Regions from separate parts of the Staphylococcus caprae genome, predicted to be linked through region 3. Evidence: riboswitches for the same ligand, from Rfam matches in the RefSeq annotation. Region 3 holds a riboswitch; each other region holds the start of a gene.

The links. A riboswitch is a leader RNA that binds a small molecule or an ion and turns the genes downstream of it on or off. The one in region 3 is predicted to bind thiamine pyrophosphate.
Region 1: it holds a riboswitch for thiamine pyrophosphate, as region 3 does, so the genes downstream of both, JMUB898_RS02375 (thiamine phosphate synthase) here and tenA (thiaminase II) in region 3, are expected to answer to the same signal.
Region 2: it holds a riboswitch for thiamine pyrophosphate, as region 3 does, so the genes downstream of both, JMUB898_RS09295 (ECF transporter S component) here and tenA (thiaminase II) in region 3, are expected to answer to the same signal.

The regions. Positions count from the first base shown of each region.
Region 1 is NZ_AP018587.1:530,675-538,999, forward strand. Features, by position in the region: gene JMUB898_RS02350 (undecaprenyl phosphate transporter UptA) at 142-756, opposite strand; gene JMUB898_RS02355 (ThiF family adenylyltransferase) at 874-1,872, opposite strand; gene JMUB898_RS02360 (thiazole synthase) at 1,872-2,639, opposite strand; gene thiS (sulfur carrier protein ThiS) at 2,641-2,841, opposite strand; gene thiO (glycine oxidase ThiO) at 2,825-3,943, opposite strand; gene JMUB898_RS02375 (thiamine phosphate synthase) at 3,936-4,526, opposite strand; TPP riboswitch at 4,606-4,715, opposite strand; gene JMUB898_RS02380 (pyruvate MFS transporter) at 5,182-6,447, shown strand; gene JMUB898_RS02385 (putative quinol monooxygenase) at 6,595-6,885, shown strand; gene JMUB898_RS02390 (FUSC family protein) at 7,053-8,325, shown strand, end outside.
Region 2 is NZ_AP018587.1:1,931,621-1,939,945, reverse strand. Features, by position in the region: gene purN (phosphoribosylglycinamide formyltransferase) at 1-499, shown strand, start outside; gene purH (bifunctional phosphoribosylaminoimidazolecarboxamide formyltransferase/IMP cyclohydrolase) at 516-1,994, shown strand; gene purD (phosphoribosylamine--glycine ligase) at 2,022-3,260, shown strand; gene JMUB898_RS09305 (energy-coupling factor transporter transmembrane component T family protein) at 3,438-4,244, opposite strand; gene JMUB898_RS09300 (ABC transporter ATP-binding protein) at 4,237-5,640, opposite strand; gene JMUB898_RS09295 (ECF transporter S component) at 5,654-6,229, opposite strand; TPP riboswitch at 6,317-6,423, opposite strand; gene graF (glycopeptide resistance-associated protein GraF) at 6,770-6,904, opposite strand; gene auxA (lipoteichoic acid stability factor AuxA) at 7,060-8,325, shown strand, end outside.
Region 3 is NZ_AP018587.1:906,517-914,841, forward strand. Features, by position in the region: gene JMUB898_RS04265 (single-stranded DNA-binding protein) at 63-458, shown strand; gene JMUB898_RS04270 (transglycosylase family protein) at 850-1,572, shown strand; TPP riboswitch at 1,696-1,794, shown strand; gene tenA (thiaminase II) at 1,871-2,560, shown strand; gene thiD (bifunctional hydroxymethylpyrimidine kinase/phosphomethylpyrimidine kinase) at 2,553-3,374, shown strand; gene thiM (hydroxyethylthiazole kinase) at 3,367-4,161, shown strand; gene thiE (thiamine phosphate synthase) at 4,162-4,800, shown strand; gene yidC (membrane protein insertase YidC) at 4,889-5,758, shown strand; gene JMUB898_RS04300 (HD domain-containing protein) at 5,825-6,475, opposite strand; gene cls (cardiolipin synthase) at 6,535-8,019, opposite strand; gene csoR (copper-sensing transcriptional repressor CsoR) at 8,191-8,325, shown strand, end outside.

The DNA of each region.
Region 1 (8,325 bases), 380 kb from region 3:
CTTATGCATTTAATAATGCGCTTACATAAATTATCTTTAAAATACGCTACTTTTTCAATGAATGCGTCCTAAGAATTTAAATTCATACTAAAAAAGCTGAGCGAGCCGATTAAAATAGTAATGGCATACTCAGCTTGAGTTTTATTTAACGTTTTTGCGACGCTTCATGAAGTAACGTATGACGAAATAGATAATTGCGATAATAATGATGACATACATAATACGTGAATATGTGTGAATGCCATTCATTAGTGCACTGAAGCTATCACTTAACACTCGTCCAAGTAAGATGAGTGCGAAGTTCCAAATGGTCGTACCGAGCAATGAAAGAATAGTAAATTGTACCACATTCATGCGGTTGATACCGGCTGGAATAGTGATCAGTACACGTAATACTGGAACAAAACGACATAGGAACACGGCCCATGCACCATATTTTTTAAACCAGTCGTTCGCACGCTTTAAATCTTTACTTTTTAATTTCATCCATTTTCCGTGGCGATCAACAAAGCGATATAATCTTTCTTCAGATATTAAGCGACAAATATAATATAAAATCAATAGACCGATAAACGAAGCAATTGTGGCGATAATTAATAACGTCCAAATAGATAAATGCGACTTCACGGACAATAATCCAGCAAACGTTAAGATAATCTCAGAAGGAACAACAGGTAAAACGTTCTCTAATAAGATTAAAATAAATATTGCCATGTAGCCCCATTTACTAATAAATTCTGTAATAATATGTTCCATTTAAAATTTGTTTCTCCTTTAAATCAAGCAATGGTCGAGCATCGTTTGTTTATTATAACCAATATTAACAGTAAATGCTTAAAATTAATAACGAAGATACATCAAATTCTAATGAAACTAACGTATTGATTTTAATAATGTATGATAAATACCTTGTGCTTCTTCATCACTTTGGATACCATAAGCATTCATACGGCCATCTTTAAATAGCGTAAATTCGTAGTTTTCGTATTGAATGAGTTTCGCGAATGAAGTTGATTTAATAACATTTCCTGGGAAATGATTAGCATAGTCGAAAGCGTGCTTCGGTAATCTAAATAGAAACGTTTGGCCACACATAGATTCGATTTGATTATCCTTTTTCAAGTTGAGTAGGTCATATTCTTGATTTTCACACACCGGGCAGTCTTTATTTTTCAGAATATCTATGTTCATCGCCTTATAGTTTATATCAAACGCATCAACTGTAATTAATTGTTTGGAAAAGCCTTTTCCAGCAAGATAGCGAATTGCTTCAGCGACTTCATAACTCGCTACGATTGAAATAATAGGAGGAAGTACACCATTGATAGCGCAACTTTCTCCTGTTTCTGGCATCGTTTGCATGAGACATTTCAAACAAGGGCCTTGATGATCAATACCATAAATCGTTCCTTTACTACCTACAGCTGCACCGTAGACCCACGGAATTTGATACTTATGACACACTTCATTAATTAAAAAGCGAACTTTAAAGTTATCCATACCATCGATAATCATGTCAGGTTGCACTTCACTTATAATATCTTCAATATTAGATGAATTTACCTCAACATCGTAAGCAGAGATAGCAATATTTGAATTGATTTTCTTAATTTTTTCTTTCACAGCTTGGACTTTAGAAGTGAGGTGATACGCATCTTCTTCATCATAAAGTGTTTGACGGTGTAAATTTGAAATCTCTACGATATCCATGTCAATGATGGCAATATGATTAGCGCCCATACGTGCAAGTTGATCGATAATATGAGTGCCTAACGCACCAGCACCAAAGACTAGGATGTGAGCGTTAGATAATTTTGTTTGTCCGTCTTCGCCAAACGGTTGAAAGCGTGTTTGTCGATCATAACGTGACATTATAAGAATCCTAATCCTTCAGTAGGGCTTGAAGCTTGTGCTGTATATTTCACTGGAATTCGCCCAGCTTCGTAAGACAATCTTCCAGCATTGATGCCAAGCTTCATTGCTTCAGCCATTTTGACTGGATCCTTTGCAGCAGAGATTGCTGTATTAAGGAGAATTCCATCAGCACCTAATTCCATCGCATGACAAGCATCTTTAGGAGACCCAATGCCTGCGTCTACAATCACTGGTACGTTTGCATTTTCAATAATATAGCTTAGATTGAGTGGGTTATTAATGCCACGTCCTGTACCAATAGGTGAGGCAAGTGGCATCACTGCATGTACACCGAGTGCTTCTAAACGTTTTGCTAGGACGAGGTCGTTTGAGATATATGGGCATACGATATAGCCTTTGTCTAAGAGTACTTTACATGCTTCATATGTTTCAAAAGGATCAGGAAGTAGTGTTTCGTCGTCTCCAATTACTTCTACTTTAATCATGTCGCAAACCCCAGCGTGATTTGCAATTTCTGCGATTCTAATTGCTTCTTCTGCTGTTTTAGCCCCAGCTGTATTTGGAAATGTAATAAAATCTTTTAGGTTAACATTGGCAAGTGGGTTAGGTAAGTTACGGTCATATAGATTCATACGTCGAACTGCGAAAGTTAACACATTTGTTCCTGATGCTTCAATCGCTTTTGATTGAATATCTTCATTTTCAAATTTACCAGTACCTAATAATAAGCGAGAGTGTAATTCTAAATTTCCAATTTTAAACATATTATCCGCCTCCAACGATTTCTAATAATTCTAATCGGTCATCTTCTCTGACTGTATGTTCATGGTATGCATCTTGTTTGATTAACGCTTTATTAAATTCAACGATGACGCGTGTTGGATCTAACTCGAGTGATGTGAGCACATCATGTATTGATTGTTCATGGTCGAAACTGAACGTGTCGCCATTAATGATACACTTCATAGTTATTCCTCCTTGATACGCTAAAACTTGAATAATGAGGTGGTTTGATACCTGAAATTAACCAATTTGCGATATCCCGACCAATAATAGGTGACAATAAGATACCGTTACGATAGTGTCCAGTGATCACAAATAAGCCATCATCGATTTGATCCATCATAGGCACTTCATTGTCTGTATATGGACGAACGCCTGACCATTCCTTAAGAATACGACTATGTTTAAGTTCTGGAATGCGTTCGCACGCATGATTGAATAACCAGTTTAACCCTTTCTTAGTAGTACCAACCGAATAGTTATCGAACTCGCTTGTTGCACCAATTAAGAACCGATTAGGTTGTTTTGGAACGATGTAACAACCATTCGTCATAAATAATGTTTCTGAAAGATTGAGCTCGTCATTTTCCAATAACAGAACTTCACCTTTCACGCCAATCACTTTTCTATGAAGATTGTAATTTTTAAGAAGTTGAGAGGACCAAGCGCCCCCAGCAACGATAATTTTACGTGCTTCAATAAGAGGTTGTTGGTCAGTATAAACTGAGTAATAACCATTATTTCTTTCAATAGATTGCACCTCAGTGTGATGATAGCGCGAGATGCGTCTCATGTTGAGTGACTCTAGTAATGCTTTGGTGTATGCGTTAGCGTTGATTTGGCCATCATGTGGGATATGAATCGCTGCATAAGATGGCTTCACATTTCCATTCGTTAAGTGCATGAGGTCTTCAGGTGATAATTGTTTAACACTAGGGTCGTTTTGCTTTAGAAAGTTGTATTGTCGTCGCAAGGATTCAACATCTTCTTTACTATGCGCAATTTTAATTAAACCTGAATCTTGAAACTGAATATCAATACCTGTTTCGTTCATTAATGATTCACTAAGAAGTGGGAACATTCCTCGTGATTCAATCGCTAGTTTGAATAAATCACTTTCTTCGGTGAATTCATTTTGCGCGCCTAACATCCCACCAGCTTTATATGACGCATGTTTACCTGGGACATCTCTATCTACAATAGCTACATCGTATTGCGTTGCACTTAATTGTCTTGCTATCGACATGCCGATGACACCTGAACCAATAATAAGCACATCATGCATGTTTCAACCACTTCCTTTTTAATTCTTTTATGTCCTCGAGTGACGCATTCATGAAAAATGAAATGGCACAAATTCCCGCGAACCTTTTTGTTACCTGAGCAATTGTCTGTTGAGAAATACCTCCTATGGCATAGATAGGAAAAGGGAGATTCAACACCTCTTCAATTTCGTCATTTGTCCGTGGTAATTCATTTGGATGCGACGTCGTAGGGAAGATATGACCGAAGAATACATAATCCAACCCTCTATCAATACATTGACGTACACTTTTGGCATTATGGGTCGACATGCTCACTTGTATGTCAGGATGGGTCTTTTTGTATGAAAATGCTGTTTCATCATTTTCCTTAAAATGAATGCGTTTGAGATTTAAATCTTCTAATAAAGCAATATCGCTATGAACAATGATTTTGTCTTTAGCAAACCCTTGATTCATTAAGTGAATCATCGATTGCTTTAATTCTTTTTGAGGCATTGATGTTCGAAATAATAATCCATCAATACCTTCCGCAATATCTAAGTAATGTTCTAAATCTTGAGCAGTAAGGACTTTATCGTAAGTAACCGCAATAAATATGTGTATCACCCCAAATCCACAAATAAAAAAACGCTATCTCCCTGAATTGGGAAATAGCGCTTAGATTATGTATATAAATCCTAAAACTTTCGCATCGCCACTTCCCTACGCCAGTATGAACTGGATCAGGTTCTAGGAATTATAAAGTCTATTCTTTACTCTCAGCCTTAAACAAAGGCACTTCCAGTGGATTGATATAAAATTTTATCAAAGATATGTAACCGTTTTTCTTAATGTATATATTACTATTTTTATCTATATACATCAAATGCTATTGAAAGAAAGTAAAACCTGTTGATAATGTATAAATTTGCAAAACACTTACTCATAGTGAATATTTAATAATATACTTTATGTTTTAAACGATTCATTTTCTGTAAAATTATAGTTTTGAACTTCATGAAATCATACAAGACGATCAATTTAACCAAACTCAAAAGCGAGTGGTGAAATATACGAAAAATATACATTTTTTCAAGAAATTTCGTTCAAACTATTGTAACCGTTTTCACAACATGCTATATTATAAAAAATTGTAGCGCTACAACTTACTCAAGTTGTTCTAAAAAGGGAAGTTTCAACAGACATCATAGGAAATTTCTGAAACTTAACGACATCTTAAATAGAAACAACATAATATTAAAGGAAGTAGGAAACAAATATGAAAGAAAAACGCAGTAATGTACGTTGGTATTTCGCAATAGGGTTCTTCTTCATTGGCGTTATTGCATATATGGATAGGTCTAATATCTCATATATCGCTGCTCCGATGATGAAAGATTTAGGTTTAACCAAAACACAATTCGGACTACTTGCCTCATTCTTCTCGCTAGGTTACGCATTTATGCAAGTGCCATCAGGGATGTTAGCTGAGAAGTTTGGACCACGTAAGATGATTACTATTGCACTTGTATGGTGGAGTGCTTTCACAATTTTAACGGGAATGATTAAACACCATGGATTGTTATACTTTATAAGATTCTTATTTGGCGTAGGGGAAGCTCCAATGTATCCATCTAATGCCGTATTTAACTCTTTCTGGTTTGCTAAAAATGAAAAAGGAAGAGCATCTAGTGCATTATTAGCAGGTTCTTACTTTGGTCCTGTGCTTGCGCCAATCATTACGATTGCTATCGTTAATGCGTTTAACTGGCAAGCGGTATTCTATATCTTCGGTGCGATTGGTATCGTCATGGCTATTCTTTGGGCGATTATTGCTAAAGATTTACCTGAACACCATAAGATGGTTAGTGATGCAGAGAAGAAATATATTACTGAACATCGTGATACAGTTGCGACTGAAAAGTCTTTACCACCATGGAAACGCTTCTTAAGTCACTTCAGTTTCTATGCCATTGCTTTACAATATTTTGTAGTACAATTCGTTATCGCATTATTCTTAATCTGGTTACCTACATATTTAGCCGAACAGTATCATGTAGATTTCAAAGATATGTCAATCAGCTCTCTGCCATGGTTATTCATGTTCTTTTTAATACTTTCAGCTGGAGCGATATCAGACAAGATTTTGAATTCAGGAAGTTCTCGCTTTGTAGCTCGTGGCGTAATTGCTATTGCAGGATTCGTTGTATTCTCTGTATCTATTTTCTTAGCTGTCCACACAGACAACTTATATATGACGATTATTTGGTTATCACTTTGTTTAGGTGGCGTTGGTATTTCAATGGGTATGAGTTGGGCTGCAGCTACAGATTTAGGACGTAACTTCTCAGGTACAGTCTCTGGTTGGATGAACCTATGGGGAAATATCGGCGCATTGATTAGCCCATTACTTGCCGGTATTGTCGTAGATCAACTAGGCTGGTCAATGACATTGCAATTATTAATTGTACCTGCTGTCATTGCTGCTATTTTATGGTTCTTCGTTAAGCCAGATAAGCCACTTGTTGTAGATGAAAAACATTAATTCAATTAATTTCAAAACATACTAAGATTTCCAAACCACTCGTCTTAGTATGTTTTTATTTTTTTAAAAGTTAAAAAGCATTTATAATGAATCTAACATGATTCAACCATTAATACGTTTACAATCATACTTAGGAGATGATGACGAGTGATTATTATTAATGCGAAGCTTCAAATTGATGAAAATAAACGCGACGATTATTTAGAGCTAATGAATGAACTGGTTCAAAATTCTAGGCAAGAAGAAGGAAATGTATTCTATCATCATTACGAAGATGTAAATGAAAAGAATGTCTTCGTTGTGGTTGAAAATTATAAAGATGAACATGCGGTGCAAGCACATAACGACTCTGGACATTTCCAAACATTCAGTCAACATATTGGTGACTATGTTATTAAAGAGCCAGAGATTAATGTGAGTGAAACAATCGAAAAATAAACTCATTTAGCCCAATATTGAAGATATGAGTGTTATAATTAAATAATTGAATAGATGTATCAACTACAACTATGTTTACGACGAGCGGAACAATATTAGAAACACCTCATTTGTTCCGTTCTTTTTTGTGTTTCATTTCGGGAATGCTTTAGAAAGGAAGGTAAAAAATGAATCAAATCTTGAATTCTTTGATTCGCTTTGATACGTCAAAGATTGATTATTTTAAGGGGATAAGACAAGGTCTACTTATGGTATTACCTGCATTGATAGGTTATCTATGTGGTTTCCCAAGTTTTGGGTTGCTCATTTCCACTGGTACACTCGCCCATATCTATGTCTTCAAAGGGTCTCCGCAGTCTATGCTTAGAACCGTCATCATATGTGTGCTGTCGTTTACAGTTTGTATGATATTAGGCACATTGACTGTAACACAGCCTATTTTATTTGGCTTATTACTATTAATTGTGGTTGCGGTGCCTTATTATAGTTTCAATGCACTTAAACTCGCTGGTCCATCATCGACATTCTTTTTAGTAACATTTTGTTTACCCATTAATTTGCCAGTTGCGCCTGATCAAGCGCTCATTCGTGGATTAGCCATCTTTATTGGTGGTGTGTTAGCTACAATTACTGTACTTTTAACCATCTTTTTCACAAAGGAGAAGGCCGAAGATCGAGCGATTAAAGCTGACTTTAAGACACTTCATAATTTATTACATCATTTTAACGATGCAGAACAATTTAAGAGATATGCCCGTAATGCTGTAACGGAATTTAGAACTTCTGAAAAGTTATTAATCACTTCTACATCAGGTGGGAACGGTAATTTAAGTAATAGATTCCAAAAATTGATTTTACTGCATACATCAGCACAAGGGATTTATTCAGAGCTATTAGAATTAAATGAGAAAAATATCCGACCATTACCTGAAGATTTAGTAGAAATGATGGATTATATTATTAAAAATGTAAGATACCCACAACAACTTCGACCTTGGACAAAAACAGTTGATGTGGCACCAGAATTCCAAAATCTTATGAATCATATTTTGAAAATAGATGAAATGATTCATGCCAATGAACATCACATTGAATATGAAGCGGATATTCGAAAGCCATTATATAGTAAGCGTATATATCAAAACTTAACGTTTGATTCAATCGTCTTCAGAAACGCCTTACAATATACGGTGATTATGGGGATCGCGATTTTTATAGCACTGGCATTTAATATACAGAAAGCATACTGGGTGCCATTAACAGCGCACACAGTCATGTTAAGTAATATGACTACGATTCGAACACTCGACCGTTCACTTGCTAGAGGGCTCGGAACTATAGTTGGTGCCATCGTATTGTCTGGAATACTTGCATTTAATATTAACCCAGTTGTCGCTATATTGATTATGAGTATTTCAGCACTCATGACGGAAGCATTTG
Region 2 (8,325 bases), 1.0 Mb from region 3:
AAAAGGGGATTTACCTGGTATTGAAGTCACGGCGCTATATACGGACAAAGCGGGTGTAAAGTGCATTGAACGTGCTGAAAAATTAAATATTCCAGTCCACATCAATCAACCGAAAGATTTTATATCTAAATCATCATATGAACAACACTTACTAAAACTGTTATCCAACGAAGGGGTTCAATGGATTGTTTTAGCAGGATATATGAGATTGGTCAGTGAAGATTTACTTCATGCATATGAAGGCCGTATGTTAAATATACATCCTTCACTATTGCCTAAATATAAGGGGTTAGATGCAATAGGACAAGCATATGAAAGTGGAGATAAAGTGACAGGTTCAACTGTACACTTTGTTGATAGTGGCATGGATACGGGAGAAATTATTGAACAACAACAATGTGATATTAAACCGGACGACACAAAAGAAGATTTAGAAGAGAGAGTCAAAAATTTAGAATATGAACTTTATCCAAGAGTTATCGCTAAAATCATTAAATAGAGGAGTATCTTAAACAATGAAAAAAGCTATTTTAAGTGTTTCTAATAAAAGTGGAATTGTAGAATTCGCCAAATCATTAACTCAATTAGATTATGAATTATATTCTACTGGGGGTACAAAACGAGCTTTAGAAGAAGCAGGTGTTACTGTTAAATCAGTATCTGAGCTAACACAATTTCCTGAAATTATGGATGGACGAGTTAAAACATTGCATCCAGCGGTACATGGTGGCATTTTAGCTGATCGTGACAAAGAAGCACACCTTAATCAATTAAGAGAACAACATATTGATCTCATTGATATGGTTGTTGTTAATCTCTATCCTTTTCAAAAGACTGTGGAAAACCCTGATGTTACTGAAGAAGATGCAATAGAAAACATTGATATCGGTGGACCAACAATGTTGCGTGCAGCTGCGAAAAACTTCAAACATGTGACGACAATTGTACATCCATCTGATTACAACGAAGTAATTGATAGAATTAAGAATGATCAATTAGATGAAACATTTAGAAAAAATTTAATGGTTAAAGTATTTGAACATACAAATCAATATGATCAAGCGATTGTGAGTTTCTTTAAAGGGGATAAAGAAACACTAAGATATGGAGAGAATCCACAACAATCAGCATATTTTGTAAGAACTTCAGATAGTAAACATACCATTGCTGGAGCGAAGCAATTACATGGTAAACAACTAAGCTTCAATAACATTAAAGATGCGGATGCGGCGCTTAGTTTAGTGAAGAAATTTGATGAACCTACTGCAGTGGCTGTCAAACATATGAACCCTTGTGGTGTAGGTGTTGGTCAAACAATTGAAGAAGCATTTAAACACGCATATGATGCGGATAATCAGTCAATATTTGGTGGAATTATTGCGTTGAATCGTACAGTTGATACTAAACTCGCAGAGACGCTTCATTCAATCTTTTTAGAAGTGGTTATCGCGCCTAAATTTACTGAAGAAGCACTTGAAATTTTAACTCAAAAGAAAAATATTCGCTTATTAGAAATTGATATGACAATTGATAATGCTGAACAAGAATTTGTTTCAGTATCTGGTGGTTATTTAGTACAAGATAAAGATAATAAAGATATTTCTCGTGAAGAAATGACTGTTGCAACTGATGTACAACCGACTGAAGCACAATGGGATGCGATGCTATTAGGTTGGAAAGTTGTAAGCTCTGTGAAGAGTAATGCAGTTATTTTAAGTAATCATAAACAAACGGTGGGTATCGGTGCTGGACAAATGAATCGCGTCGGTTCAGCTAAAATTGCTATTGAAAGAGCCATTGAAATTAATGATAATGTAGCACTTGTTTCTGACGGATTCTTCCCAATGGGAGACACGGTAGAATATGCTGCTGAACATGGTATTAAAGCAATTATTCAACCTGGTGGTTCTATTAAAGATCAAGATTCAATTGATATGGCTAATAAGTACGGTATCACGATGGTAATGACTGGTATGCGTCACTTTAAACACTAAGTTTCACTTATAGAAAGGGGTCAACTGATGAAAGTATTAATTATAGGAGCTGGCGGTCGTGAACATGCACTCGCTTCAAAGATTCATCAATCTGCTATTGTAGATAAGGTCTATGCCATTCCTGGAAATGAAGCAATGGTGAACGTTGCGGAAATTCATAACGAGATTGCAGAATCTGATCAACAAGCTATAGTTCATTTCGCTAAACAAACTCATATTGATTGGGTCGTTATCGGTCCTGAACAACCTTTAATCGATGGTTTAGCAGATTTACTTAGAAATGAAGGAATTAAAGTTTTCGGTCCAGGTCAAGCGGCTGCACAAATAGAAGGTTCTAAACTCTTTGCCAAACAGTTAATGGAAAAGTATGATATTCCTACTGCAGACTATAAAGAAGTATCGAATCGTAAAGATGCACTAGCTTATGTAGAAACGTGTGAGTTACCCGTTGTCATCAAAAAAGACGGCTTAGCAGCTGGTAAGGGTGTAATCATTGCTCATACTAAAGATGAAGCAATTGATGGGGTTAAAGCGGTTTATCCTGAAGAACAAGGCCAAGTTGTGTTTGAAAGCTTCTTAGAGGGTGAGGAATTCTCTCTCATGACTTTCGTGAATGGAGATTATGCAGTGCCATTTGATTGTATTGCACAAGACCACAAGCGTGCGTATGACAATGACGAAGGTCCTAACACTGGTGGTATGGGTGCGTATTGCCCAGTTCCGCACATTAATGATGAAGTACTTCAACAAACGAATGCGCGTATCGCTCAGCCTATCGCACGTGCGATGTCACAAGAAGGTTATCACTTTTTTGGTCTACTCTATATCGGAGCCATTTTAACTAAAGAAGGACCTAAAGTGATAGAGTTTAATGCTCGATTTGGTGATCCAGAAGCACAAGTGTTATTAACGCGTATGGAAAGTGATTTAATGCAACATATTGTAGATTTAGACGAACGTCAGCCTATTGACTTTAAGTGGAAAGATGAAGCGGTAGTAGGTGTAATGTTAGCGTCTAAAGGTTATCCAGGTGCCTATGACAAAGGTCATGAAGTAAGTGGATTCGACTTAGACTCACGTTATTTTGTGAGTGGTTTAAAGAAAGACGGTGATCATTACGTCAACTCTGGTGGACGTGTGATTTTAGCTATCGGTGAAGGTATAACAGTTAAGGATGCGCAAACCGCTGCTTATGACAATGCCAAAAAAATAAAAAGCGACAATCTTTTCTATCGTAGTGATATTGGAGATAAAGCGATTAAATAAAGAATGAAGATTGACTCAAAAATAATAGCTCTAAGATGCATTTCGTTGAAGAAACATCTTAGAGCTATTGTTATATCATTTACTACTTGTATGAGTATGAAGCAACGAGCTTCGTTTATTGATAAAAGCAGATTATCTCACTTCAAAAGGAATATTCTATTTGAAGGATACGTTTGTTTATCCTAATTTTCCAAAACGAACATCATGAATACCAGTTAATGGTACATAACTAGATAATAAGAATGATAATCCAATAATGACTAATAGACAGAGTATAAATACTAAATCTTTATATGAAAAAGGTGTCTGATAATAATACGTTCTTGGTCCATCTTTGAATCCTTTAGATTCCATTGCGACTGAAAGTTGATGTGCACGTCTAATATTTTGACTTAATAATGGGATAACTAAATGATTTAAACGTTTGATGCCTTTATAATTTGAAGCATCAATCATTTGATATCGCATTTTTAATGAACGACGCAATTGAATCAGTGAACTAATGATTAATGGAACCATTCTAATTGCTGCCATAAAGGCATATGCGATTTTTGGTTTTACTTTCAAATGTTGCATTAAACTGTAGAAAATCATGACGATTTGAGAGGTTAATGCTATGAGAATACCAAACATTGAAACAGTAATCGTTCTTAGAGATAAATGTAAACCTCTTACAATACTTTCTTCACTGATTTGAATGATGCCGAATTTCACTAACATATGTTCACCATCACCATATAAAATCATAAATAATGAAGAAAGAAGGGCGAATAAGGCGGTTACTAATATAAAGATACCTGTAATTTTAAATTCAGTGCCGTTAAATAGAAGTAAGAAAATAAACATCAGTATAACGATATAAATCATAAAATCAAAATTATGAATAAATATAATAAAGAAAAAAAGTGCAACTCCTAATATTAATTTAGTAATTATATTTACATCATCTACGAAGGTGTGGTGTTTTTTCCATCTTTCAAACATTGCGTTCACCTTCAATCTCTATAAGTTTACCATCTTCTACATGTAATCGACGCGTTGGGTAACGATGTATGATCTCTGGATCATGTGTCACCATTATAATTGTTTGACCTTGTTTCACCCGTTCTTGGAAAAGTTTGATAAGCTGAAATGTATTATGACTATCCAGTCCAAATGTAGGCTCATCTAATAATACGATATCTGCTTTAGAACTTAGGGCGGTAGCAACACTTAGACGTCGTTTTTGTCCAGTTGATATTTCAAAAGGATGTTGGTTTTGAACCTTATCCAAATGAAGTAACTCGAGTAATTGCATCGTTTCTTGTTTAGCATTTTCAGAATCTAAATGGTTGTAATGGATATGAACCTCATCATATACAGAATTAGTAATAAATTGTAACTCTGGGTTCTGATATACAAGATACATATGTTGTGCTGCGTGTTTAATCTTCTTCAATTCTTTATTGTCGTAAGTCATTAGACCTTTATATTTGATTAATTGTAGCATGGATTCTAATAATGAAGTTTTACCTGCACCATTTTTGCCGGTAATAGTTAACCATTCTCCGGCGCCAAATTTAAATTCATCAACGGAAAATAATGTTTTCTTACCACGAATGATTGCGCCATGTTCAAATTTAAATAACGCTTTATTAGACATAGGAGCAAGTGGCACAGGGCGAGGGGCATTATCCCAAGCTTTTGGGTGCCAAACGCCATATTCAGTTAATAAATGTTCATAGTGATTAAGAATATGGTCAGGGGTATCATCTGCAATAATTTGTCCTTCATAATTCATTAGAAGAACGCGATCCACATGTTGCCAGATATGTTTAACTTTATGTTCAACAATTAATACCGTTTGATTGTCCCATAACTCAATTAATTTCTTCCATAAATCTTCAGTCGCTTTGACATCTAACATAGCAGTGGGTTCGTCTAGAAATAATGTTTCAGCTTTTTGCAATATCGTTTCTACAATGGCTAATTTTTGCTTCATACCACCACTTAAATGATTAATATAAGTTTGATCGGTCACTTTTAAATCAACTGATTCAAGCGCGTGTTTAATTTCCTTGTCCATCTCACTGCGAGGGACTTGTCTGTTTTCAAGAACGAAAGCCAGTTCTTCATACACTTTTGGCATACAGAATTGTGTATCAGGATCTTGAAAAATAACACCACTTTGGCGGTCAATTTCTAATTCATCATATTTCATAGGAAGCTCAATCAAATTAGGAACAATGCCGCTAAGTACATTAAGCAACGTGCTTTTACCCGATCCAGATGGACCGAGTAAAAGCACTTTTTCTTTATCATTAATTTTAATATTTAAGTTATCAAATATTTTTCTATCCCCGTTTGGATATTTCAAACGTAAGTTTTTTACTTTTAACAATTAAAAAATCCCCTTATAGGTTGTCGTAGTCATTTTGAGAAGCTGGTCTAAAGAGTTTGGTTACTCCCGTCTTATCGAGTGCTTTAACAATCCAATAAGAAATTAATCCTGTAATCACAATACCACTAATTGCTCGGAACAGAATAAATAGGAATAAGTTCCATCCAGCAACTTCATTTAAATAACCGTAGAAGTAATCGACAGGGAAAGTTGCGATGGCAGTCACAAAACCTGCAAGCATTGCTACTGCTGCTGAGCGTGACTGATATTTAAAGATTGCAAATACGATTTCACACGCTAAACCTTGAAGTAAAGCGTAAATAATCGTTGGTATATCAAATTTACCCATAACGATTGTTTCCCCAGCGCCAGCTGCTAACTCTGCTAATATAGCTATCCCTGGTTTAGGAATAATGAGGTAACACACAACAGCTGCCATAAACCATACGCCGTATGTAAGCTGTTCTAGATGAATACCTGCAACTTGAACAATGTTGTAGAAGAACCACCATAAGTTATAAATGATAGCAAAGACTACAGAAATCAATACTGTTACAAGTATTTCTGATAGTTTTAAACCTTTTGACATTACTTTTCCTCCTAAAAAAACGCACAACCCTCCCTAGGAAAGTTGTGCGTCAGAAAATATATCTAAATGTTTCAAGTTCATTAGATTCTATAGTTAACAACACTTTCCTACGCTAGTATCTAGCTAGATCAGGTTCAAAGGGTTTGAGGATAAACCTCATCTCAGTATAAATACATACACCCCTAGTGCGTTCGTATATTTAATTTAACTTTAATGTATGATTTTTCTAAAGTATTGTCAAGATAGTTTTGTCATTTAAAATATAGTTTAAATATTTTTTAGAATAAAATGAATTGAATCAATAAAAGCGTATAGGTATAGAAATATCATTTAGCAAAATGAATTGCGTTCTTCCATACCCAACTTGCGTTGTTTGCAAAATATTCTTGAAAAAGAAATTCTCCATGTTGAGGCCCACGGGCAAGGAGGGCTATGATAGAAGGAACTTACTATAAGCGCATTCCGACTCAAGCCTGTACGTTTACATGAAAGAGGCTGAGATATGAAATGATATCCCAGCCTCGTAATGATATATTGTTATTAGTCTAACGTATCTTGAACATCTTTTTTGGTTTGTTCTGTATCATTAGATTTTTCTTCGTTTTGTTCTTTTAGCTTTTCTTCTGCTTCTTTTGCTTTTTCAGCTGATTTCTTTTCAAATTCTTCTTTTCCCATAATAATTTCCACCCCTTATATAGGAATTATTGTTTACACATTACATTTACCCCGTTATCCTATTAATAAACCTTTGTAGGTCTCTAGACGTATTTATGGTTAATTTAAAGACAATTAGAAAATCTTCATATATAATAACGTTTGAGGTGAACAGTATGTCTTTTCTTAAGAAACACACCGAGATCATATTTAGCTATATTATCGGTATCGTTTCACTTTTCACAGGTCTCATCATTCTCATAAATCTACCATTAATTAAGCAGTTTAATGGTGATAAAAAAGTTAATACACATGTACATAATGTATGGGAATTTCTTAATGCATTCTTCAGTGAAATTATTAAAGTGATGAGTAGGTTTATAGGTAGTTTCCCAATTATAAGTGCCATTATCATTATTTTATTTGGTATCTTAGTCATGTTATTAGGTCATACTTTATTTAGAACAATTAAATATGACTATGACATTTCTATTTTCTTTTTAGTTGTTGGTATTTTGTATTTCATCATTACATTATTATTAATGACTCAAGTATATGGTTTCTTCGCAATTGTATTTATCATACCGTTCATCGTACATATTGGTTACATTGTTTATAAAGACGAATTAAACAAACATAATCATAAAAATCATTTTATGTGGATTATTGTAACGTATGGTATCAGTTATTTAATTACGCAAATAGCTTTATATGGACGTATTGATTCTAACGAAATTGAATCCATCGATATTTTAAGTGTGAATGCCTTCTTCATTATTATGTGGTTGTTAGGACAAATGTCTATTTGGAATTTCTTATTCTTAAGACGTTCATTACCATTAACGAAAGAAGAACTCGGTGAGGAAGAACCAGAACTTTCTAGAACGAATAAAGGAAATGTATCTAATCAAACTAAAGTTCATTTTAAACAACTACAAGATAAGACAACAGAATATGCACGCAAGACGAGAAGAAGTGTAGATTTAGATAAAATTAGAGCTAAAAGAGATAAATTCAAAGAAAAAGTTAAAAATATTGTCGATATTCAAGAGGATGATATTCCTAATTGGATGAGAAAGCCAAAATGGATTAAACCTATGTATGTTCAGTTGTTATGTGGCGTAGTTATTTTATTCTTTACTTTCTTAGAATTTAATAACCGCAACTCACTGTTCTTATCAGGAGAGTGGGAGTTATCACAAACACAATACGTTGTAGAATGGGTAACGCTTATTTTATTACTCTTCATAGTCATCATCTATATTGCTACGACTTTAACTTACTATCTAAGAGGTAAATTTTATTATTTACAACTCTTTATGGGTAGTATATTGTTCTTTAAATTCTTAACTGAATTTATCAACATCATGATTCACGGTTTATTACTATCAATCTTTATTACGCCTATTTTATTACTCATGTTAATTGCGATTATTGTCGCT
Region 3 (8,325 bases):
TTTGTCACTTTGACCAAATGATCCCTTCTCAATTAAGATGTATTACAAGAAGGAGGTGACACATGTTAAATAAAATAGTAATTGTTGGTAGGTTAACTAAAGATGCCCAAATATATGAAAAGGAGGATAGTAGAGTTGCAACGTTTTGTGTAGCAACAGAAAGAAATTACAAAGACGAAAATAATGAAGTTTCGAGCGACTATTTACTGTGTAAGGCATTTGGTAAAACAGCTACGAATATTGAAAAATATACCAGTCAAGCTACTTTAGTAGGGATAACTGGACAAATGCGTTCAAGAAAATATGAAAAAGAAGGGCAAACACATTTTGTAACCGAACTATATGTAGAAACGATTAAATTCATGTCTCCCAAAACAAAAAGTAACGAAATTATCTCTCAAAATCAATTTGACGAAGACACTTATCACTCAGACGAATTTGAAACTATCAATATATAATAATTAACTCCCCCTAAACTCCATCTTATTTTAATAAAACTTAAATTATCCTTTTCTTTCAATTATACTCAAGCGACCTACTTTAATCGGCCAATATTAAAGAATAGGTCGCTTTTATAAATCCTTATTTTTAGCCACAACATACATACAATTATCTGACAGATTTCATTTATATTACAGATACATTTTGCAATCGAAACAAATTCAAAACTGTCATGACAGTTTTGAATAGAATTTTAATTCTATTTATAATTAATTTTTAGTGTAATTCGAGTGTAAAAAAGTAACGGTTTTTTTTATTTCACTGTAACCTACACCGTATTTTCAGATGTTAGAGTGGTATTTGTAAATTAGTTAAGAAAACAAATCACTTTTAGGAGGATTTTTAATAATGAAAAAAACATTAATTGCATCATCATTAGCAGTAGGATTAGGCGTAGTAGCAGGTAACGCTGGTCATGACGCTCATGCAAGCGAAGCTACTAACGTAGATAAAGCAGAATTAGCACAAAAAGCACAATCAAATGATCAATCATTAAACGAAAGCCCTATCCAAGAAGGTGCTTATAACGTAACATTCGATTATAACGGCTTCACTTACCACTTCGAATCAGACGGTAATAACTGGAGCTGGAACTATGCACAAACTGGTCAAGCAACTCCACAACAAGATGTAAGCGAACAAGCTTCAGCTTCAAATAACCAAACTTCAGCTGAACAAGTAAGTGCACAACAACAATCTAACCAAGCTCAACCTGAGCAAACAGCTGCTCCACAAACAGAGCAAACTCAACAACCACAAGCTAAAGCAACTACTTCTTACAGTGCACCATCTAACAACACTTCAAGTAGTAAAGCATCAAGTGGTTCATCAGTAAATGTAAATTCTCATTTACAACAAATTGCTCAACGTGAATCAGGTGGCGACATTCATGCAATCAACCCATCTTCAGGCGCAGCTGGTAAATATCAATTCTTACAATCAACTTGGGATTCAGTAGCTCCAAGTCAATATAAAGGTCAATCACCAGCTAACGCTCCAGAAAGCGTACAAGATGCTGCAGCAGTTAAATTATACAACACTGCAGGCGCTAACCAATGGGTAACTGCATAATTTAAGTTTATGAGTCCAATTAACCATCTTCTCTCAATGAGAAGGTGGTTTTTTCATGTTTTACAGCCCATTTGATTGATTTACAGGTATTCGTTTGATAATGTGATAGATGAAATACATCAATATAACTACTAGGGGAGCCGTTTGGCTGAGATGAAGTGATTCAGACCCTTATAACCTGATTTGGTTAGTACCAACGTAGGAAAGTAGTCATAATCAAATAAGCATCTTTTTGCCTTGATCATGCTACTTTTCATTGTTGGAAAGTAGTTTTTTTATTATCCAAGGAGGCATACGAATGACATTTTCAAAAGAATTAAGGGAAGCAGCACAACCAATTATTGAAGATATTTATAATGATGGTTTTATTCAAGATTTACTCGCAGGAACACTATCTAAACAGGCAGTCCGTCAATACTTAAGAGCAGATGCGTCTTATTTGAAGGAATTTAGTAATCTTTACGCTTTACTTGTACCTAAAGTGCCTACAATGGAGGATGTTAAATTTTTAGTAGAGCAAATAGAATTTATGCTAGAAGGTGAAGTTGAAGCACATGAAGTATTAGCAGACTATATCAATGAACCTTACAATGAAATTGTTAAAGAAAAGGTTTGGCCACCTAGTGGAGACCATTATATAAAACACATGTACTACAATGCTTACGCACATGAAAATGCAGCATATACAATAGCAGCGATGGCGCCTTGTCCATACGTATATGCAGTGGTAGCAAAACGTGCAATCAAAGATCCAGCCCTCAATAGAGACTCAATTACAGCAAAATGGTTCGATTTCTACAGTACTGAAATGGATCCACTTGTAGAAGTATTCGACCAATTAATGGATCGTTTAACAGAAGAATGCACAAAAGCACAAAAAGAAGAAATTAAAGAAAATTTCTTACAAAGTACCATTCATGAACGTAACTTCTTTAATATGGCTTATATTGATGAAAAATGGAATTTCGGAGGAGAAAAACATGAATAAACCTAAAATTGCATTAACCATCGCAGGAACAGATCCTACAGGTGGCGCGGGTGTTATGGCTGATTTAAAATCATTTCATTCATGTGGTGTGTACGGAATGGCAGCGATTACAAGTATCGTCGCTCAAAACACACTAGGCGTCCAACATATTCACAATCTCGAAACAAGCTGGGTGAAAGAACAATTAGAAAGCGTATTTGATGATGAGTTACCTCATGCAATTAAAACAGGAATGATTGCGACCAAGGAAACAATGGAACTTATTCAAACTTATTTGGAAAGATATTCTGACATTCCATATGTTATAGACCCTGTGATGTTAGCTAAAAGTGGAGATTCGTTGATGGATGATGACACAAAATCACATTTACAATCTACGCTTTTACCTTTAGCAGATGTGGTAACACCTAATATCCCTGAAGCTGAAGAAATCACTGGTTTAAAGATTGATAATGAAGAAAGCATACGTAAAGCTGGCGACATTTTTATTAATGAAATTGGTAGTAAAGGTGTCGTGATTAAAGGTGGACACTCTGCAGACTTAAATAATGCGAAAGACTTCTTATTTACTAAAGACGATGTGTATACGTTTGAAAATAAACGTTTCGATACGAAACACACGCACGGAACAGGGTGCACATTTTCAGCAGTAATAACAGCAGAACTTGCTAAAGGTCGCTCAATTTACGAAGCAGTGAAAAAAGCTAAAGCATTTATTTCCATGAGTATTGAGCACACACCAGAAATTGGTAAAGGAAGAGGTCCTGTTAATCACTTTGCATTTTTAAAGAAAGTAGGTTTGGATGATGAATAATTTAGAGCGTTTACGTTCCGAAAATCCACTTATCGTATGTTATACGAATGATGTGGTTAAAAACTTCACGGCGAACGGATTACTTAGTTTAGGCGCAAGTCCTGCGATGAGTGAAGCACCTGAAGAGGCAGAGGAATTCTATCAAGTTGCAAGTGCACTCGTAATTAATATTGGAACGCTTACTCATGAAAATGAAGAAGATATTATGAGTATTGGTAAAATTGCTAATGATCAAGGCACACCTATTGTCTTTGACCCAGTTGCAGTAGGTGCATCTACATATCGTAAGCAATTTTGTAAGCGATTCTTGGAACAAATAGATGTCACGGTGATTAAAGGTAACGCGTCTGAAATTTTAACACTGATAGATTCGCAAACGACTATGAAAGGCACAGACAGCGATAATTCGCTTGATCCAATTGATATTGCTAAGAAGGCATCTGAGAGTTTGAATGCGGCAGTTGTCATTACTGGTAAAGAAGACGTCATCGTTCAAGATCAACAGATAGTGAAGCTTTCTAATGGCTCACCTCTATTAGCTAATATTACTGGGGCGGGCTGTCTATTAGGTGGTGTTGTCGCTAGTTTCTTATTTAGAAATACGCAACCATCTATAGAGGCTTTAATTGAAGCGGTAAGTATTTATAATATCGCAGCAGAACTTGCTGAAAATGAAAAGCATGTACGTGGACCAGGTTCATTCTTACCTGAGCTATTGGATCAATTATACAATTTAGATTATGCAACATTTGAAAAATATGTAAATAAAGAAGAGGTTCAGTCATAAATGTTTAATCCAAAACAATTACAAGTATATTTTATTTGTGGTACACAAGATATACCTGAAGGTAGAACAATTGAACAAGTGTTAGAAGAGGCATTACAAGCTGGCATCACTTTGTATCAGTTTCGAGAAAAAGGCCCTACTGCTCTAAAAGGCGAGGATAAAAAGCAACTAGCCTTAAAATTAAAATCACTTTGCCAAACATACCAAGTCCCATTTATTGTTAACGACGATGTGGCGTTAGCTAAGGAGATTGATGCCGATGGTATTCATGTGGGACAAGACGATGAAGCGGTAAAAGCATTTGCCGCAGAATTTGAAAATAAAATCATTGGATTAAGTATTGGTAACCTAGATGAGTACCAACATTCAGATCTATCTCAAGTTAATTATATTGGTGTGGGGCCTATGTATGCGACGCCTTCTAAAGATGACGCTAGCGAACCTGTAGGGCCATCAATGATTAAAAAACTGAGAGAATATCTGGATGACTTTCCTATTGTAGCTATCGGAGGCATTAATGAATCAAATGTTGCTTCGATAGCTGAAGCTGATGCAGATGGTATTTCAGTGATTTCTGCTATTTCTAGAAGTGATAATATTGACAAGACTGTTAAGCATTTTCTGAGTTACTTTAAATAATCTAGTTAAATTTCCACTTTTTGTTTTCTACTACAGTACGAGTATGATAAAATGAATCCTATGTGAATATTACAATAGAGGTGGAAAAATGAAGAAAAAAGCGTTACTACCTTTGTTTTTAGGGATAATGGTTTTTCTAGCTGGGTGTGACTACTCCAAACCTGAAAAGCAGGACGGATTCTTCTTTAATACATTCGTTCAACCAATGAAACATCTCTTACAATGGTTAGGAAATGATGTATTTAATAATGACTATGGACTAGCAATTATTATCTTAGTTCTAGTAATTCGTTTAATCTTGTTACCATTCATGTTATCAAACTATAAAAATAGTCACATGATGCGTGAAAAAATGAAAGTCGCTAAACCTGAAGTTGATGGCATTCAAGAAAAGGTTAAACGTGCACGTACACAAGAAGAAAAAATGGCCGCAAACCAAGAATTAATGGAAGTTTATAAAAAATATGATATGAACCCTATGAAGAGCATGCTAGGTTGTTTACCTATGTTGATTCAAATGCCAATCATTATGGGATTATACTTCGTATTGAAAGATAAACTTGTGAGTGGTCTTTCTGCACATCCTCATTTCTTATGGTTTAATTTAACTAAACCAGATATTTGGATTACAATTATTGCCGGTGTTCTTTACTTTATTCAAGCATATGTTTCAAGTAAAACAATGCCTCAAGAACAACGTCAAATGGGATACATGATGATGATTGTTTCTCCAATCATGATTATTTGGATTTCATTACAAGCATCATCAGCACTTGGCTTATATTGGTCAGTCAGTGCCTTATTCTTAGTAATACAAACGCACTTTGCAAACGTGTATTACTCTAAACTTGCTAAAAAAGAAGTTCAACCTTTCATTGAACAATATGAAAAAGAACATAACCCTTCTAAAAAGAAAGGTAAAAATACGCAAGTAGTCTCTAAAAATAATAAAAAATAAAGTATAAAAACCAGCAAATCGCGATAGGATTTGCTGGTTTTTTAGTTTTGAAAATGATAGTCCAAATCACTCTTTGAAATTCCATTCATTTAAAAATTGTTTTAAGAATTGAATCATAAATGTATGACGTTCTTCTGCAAGTTGCATTCCAGTAGATGTATGCATTAAATCTTTAAGTTTTAATAATTTTTCGTAAAAATGTTTAATAGCTGAAGCATCATATTTATCAATTTCATTCATTTGAATTGATTCGAAAGGCATATTCATTTCAGTCCACATAGGCTCTCCAAAATGTCCTGCAAATTGAAATGTTCGTGCAATACCAATGGCACCTAATGCGTCGAGACGATCTGCATCTCTTACAATTTTTCCATCGATAGACATCTCTATGTTATTATTCTTTCCGCCTCTATAACTCATATGTTGAATGATATGGAGGATATGTTTAATTTCTTCGTCAGTAAGCTCTATAGATTTCAAGAATGATACTAATTTCGAGTAGGCTAGCTTTTCATCAGTAATTTTGTTATCTACCGTATCATGAAGAAGTGTAGCAAGCTCGATGATAAGTGTGTTCGTATTTCCCTCATTGTGTGCAATATGTAACGCTAGCGCATATACACGTTCCACATGCGCAACATCATGACCCGTGTAATCATCTTTATGTGCGTTTTTCATATAATCACGTGCGTATTTAATTTTTAATTCATTTTCCATAAAATGGCTCCTTAATAGAATGAGAGGTTCAGGACATTCCCGAACCTCACTGTTGAAAGTTATAAAATTGGTGAAAGTAATTGAGAAATACCTTCTTTAAATTTGACCCAAGTACTACGTTGTTCGTAATTCTCTTTTGTAAGTCTATAAGAGACTTTCATGTCGTTAATAAATGCTTGTTTAAGAGAACGTGCCACGCCTTCATCATATATAAAGGCATTGACTTCGAAATTGAGTGTAAAGCTTCGATTATCCATGTTAGCGGTACCCACACTCGCAAGTTCGTCGTCAATGACTAACGTCTTAGAATGTAGGAAGCCGTTGTCATAATGATACACTTTAACACCAGCTTCTAGTAATGACGCAACATTTTTCAATGTGGCCCAATACACAAACGGGTGATCAGGTATACTAGGTATCATAATATTGACTTCTACGCCGCCTAAAGCAGCAATTTTAATGGAATCCAGAAAGGCTTGGTCTGGAATAAAATATGGCGATTGAATATAAATAGATTCTTTGGCTGAGGAAATCATTTTTAGATAACCGTATTTGATTTGTTCCCAGTCTTCATCAGGTCCGCTAGAGGCAATTTGAATACCGATTGTACCTCCAGAATCTACATCAGGGAAATAACGCTCTTCATAAGTTAAATTGTCACGCGTGGATTGAGAGTTCCAATCTAGAATAAAGCGTAATTGTAATGCGTTGACAGCATCGCCTTCAATACGTAAATGCGTATCTCTCCAGTAACCAAATTTCTTCGATTTACCTAAGTATTCATCACCAACATTGAAGCCACCGACGTAGCCAATTTTACCGTCTATAACCACAATCTTTCTATGATTTCTATTGTTCATTCTTAAATTAATAAGCGGTAATTTAGAAGGGAAGAAGGATTCGGCATGTCCGCCTTTAACACGAAAACGTTTCAAATCTTTTTTACGTAAGTCTCTTGAACCCATATCGTCAAAGAGCATTTTGACCTCAATACCTTCTTCAGCTTTCTTCTCTAGTTCGGAAAGTATCTGCTTTCCAAGACCATCACTATGAAAGATATAATACTGAATATGTATATAGTCTTGAGCATGACGTATATCTTGAATTAAATCATCAAATTTTTGTTGACCATCCGTATAAACCGTCAAATCATTATCCGTAGTTAAAAAGGCTGCGTTGTTATATAACAACATTTGAACCATTTCTTTGAATTTAACAATTTGATGGTTGCCTTTAGAGAAATCTTGTTTTTTAAGCGCCTCTAGTTGTTCATCCACAATCATTTCCAAACCGATTTTATCTTCTTTATTCAATTTGAAAATTTGGTCTCGTTGAATTTGACGACCTAATAATAAATATAAAATAAAGCCGATTAATGGGAGAAATACGAGTACAAGTAACCAAGCCCATATGGAATTTGCTGTTCGTCTCTCCATGAAAATGATAATAAATGCGAAAATTAAATTCAGCAAGAAAGCGCCAATCAATATAACATTCATAATAATGTTTGAATGGTGAAGCGCCATAGTAAAGATTTCTAACATGGGGTGCCTCCTTTGCAATTGCCATACATTATTTATTTTTTAACTATTCAATTATAGCATGAAGAATGTTGAATATCATAGTCGGTTTTTATTTTGAAAAGGAATTAAACAATTGACTTCATCAATATCGAATAATACCATGATGAAGAGTAGAGAAACGAGGTGACGCTTGTGACTGAAAATGAAAAAGCACATCATTCAGATCAAACAAAAGCAAATTTAAAATCACGTTTAAACCGAATAGAAGGGCAAGTTAGAGCAATTAATCGCATGATTGAAGACGACGTTTATTGTGATGATGTTTTA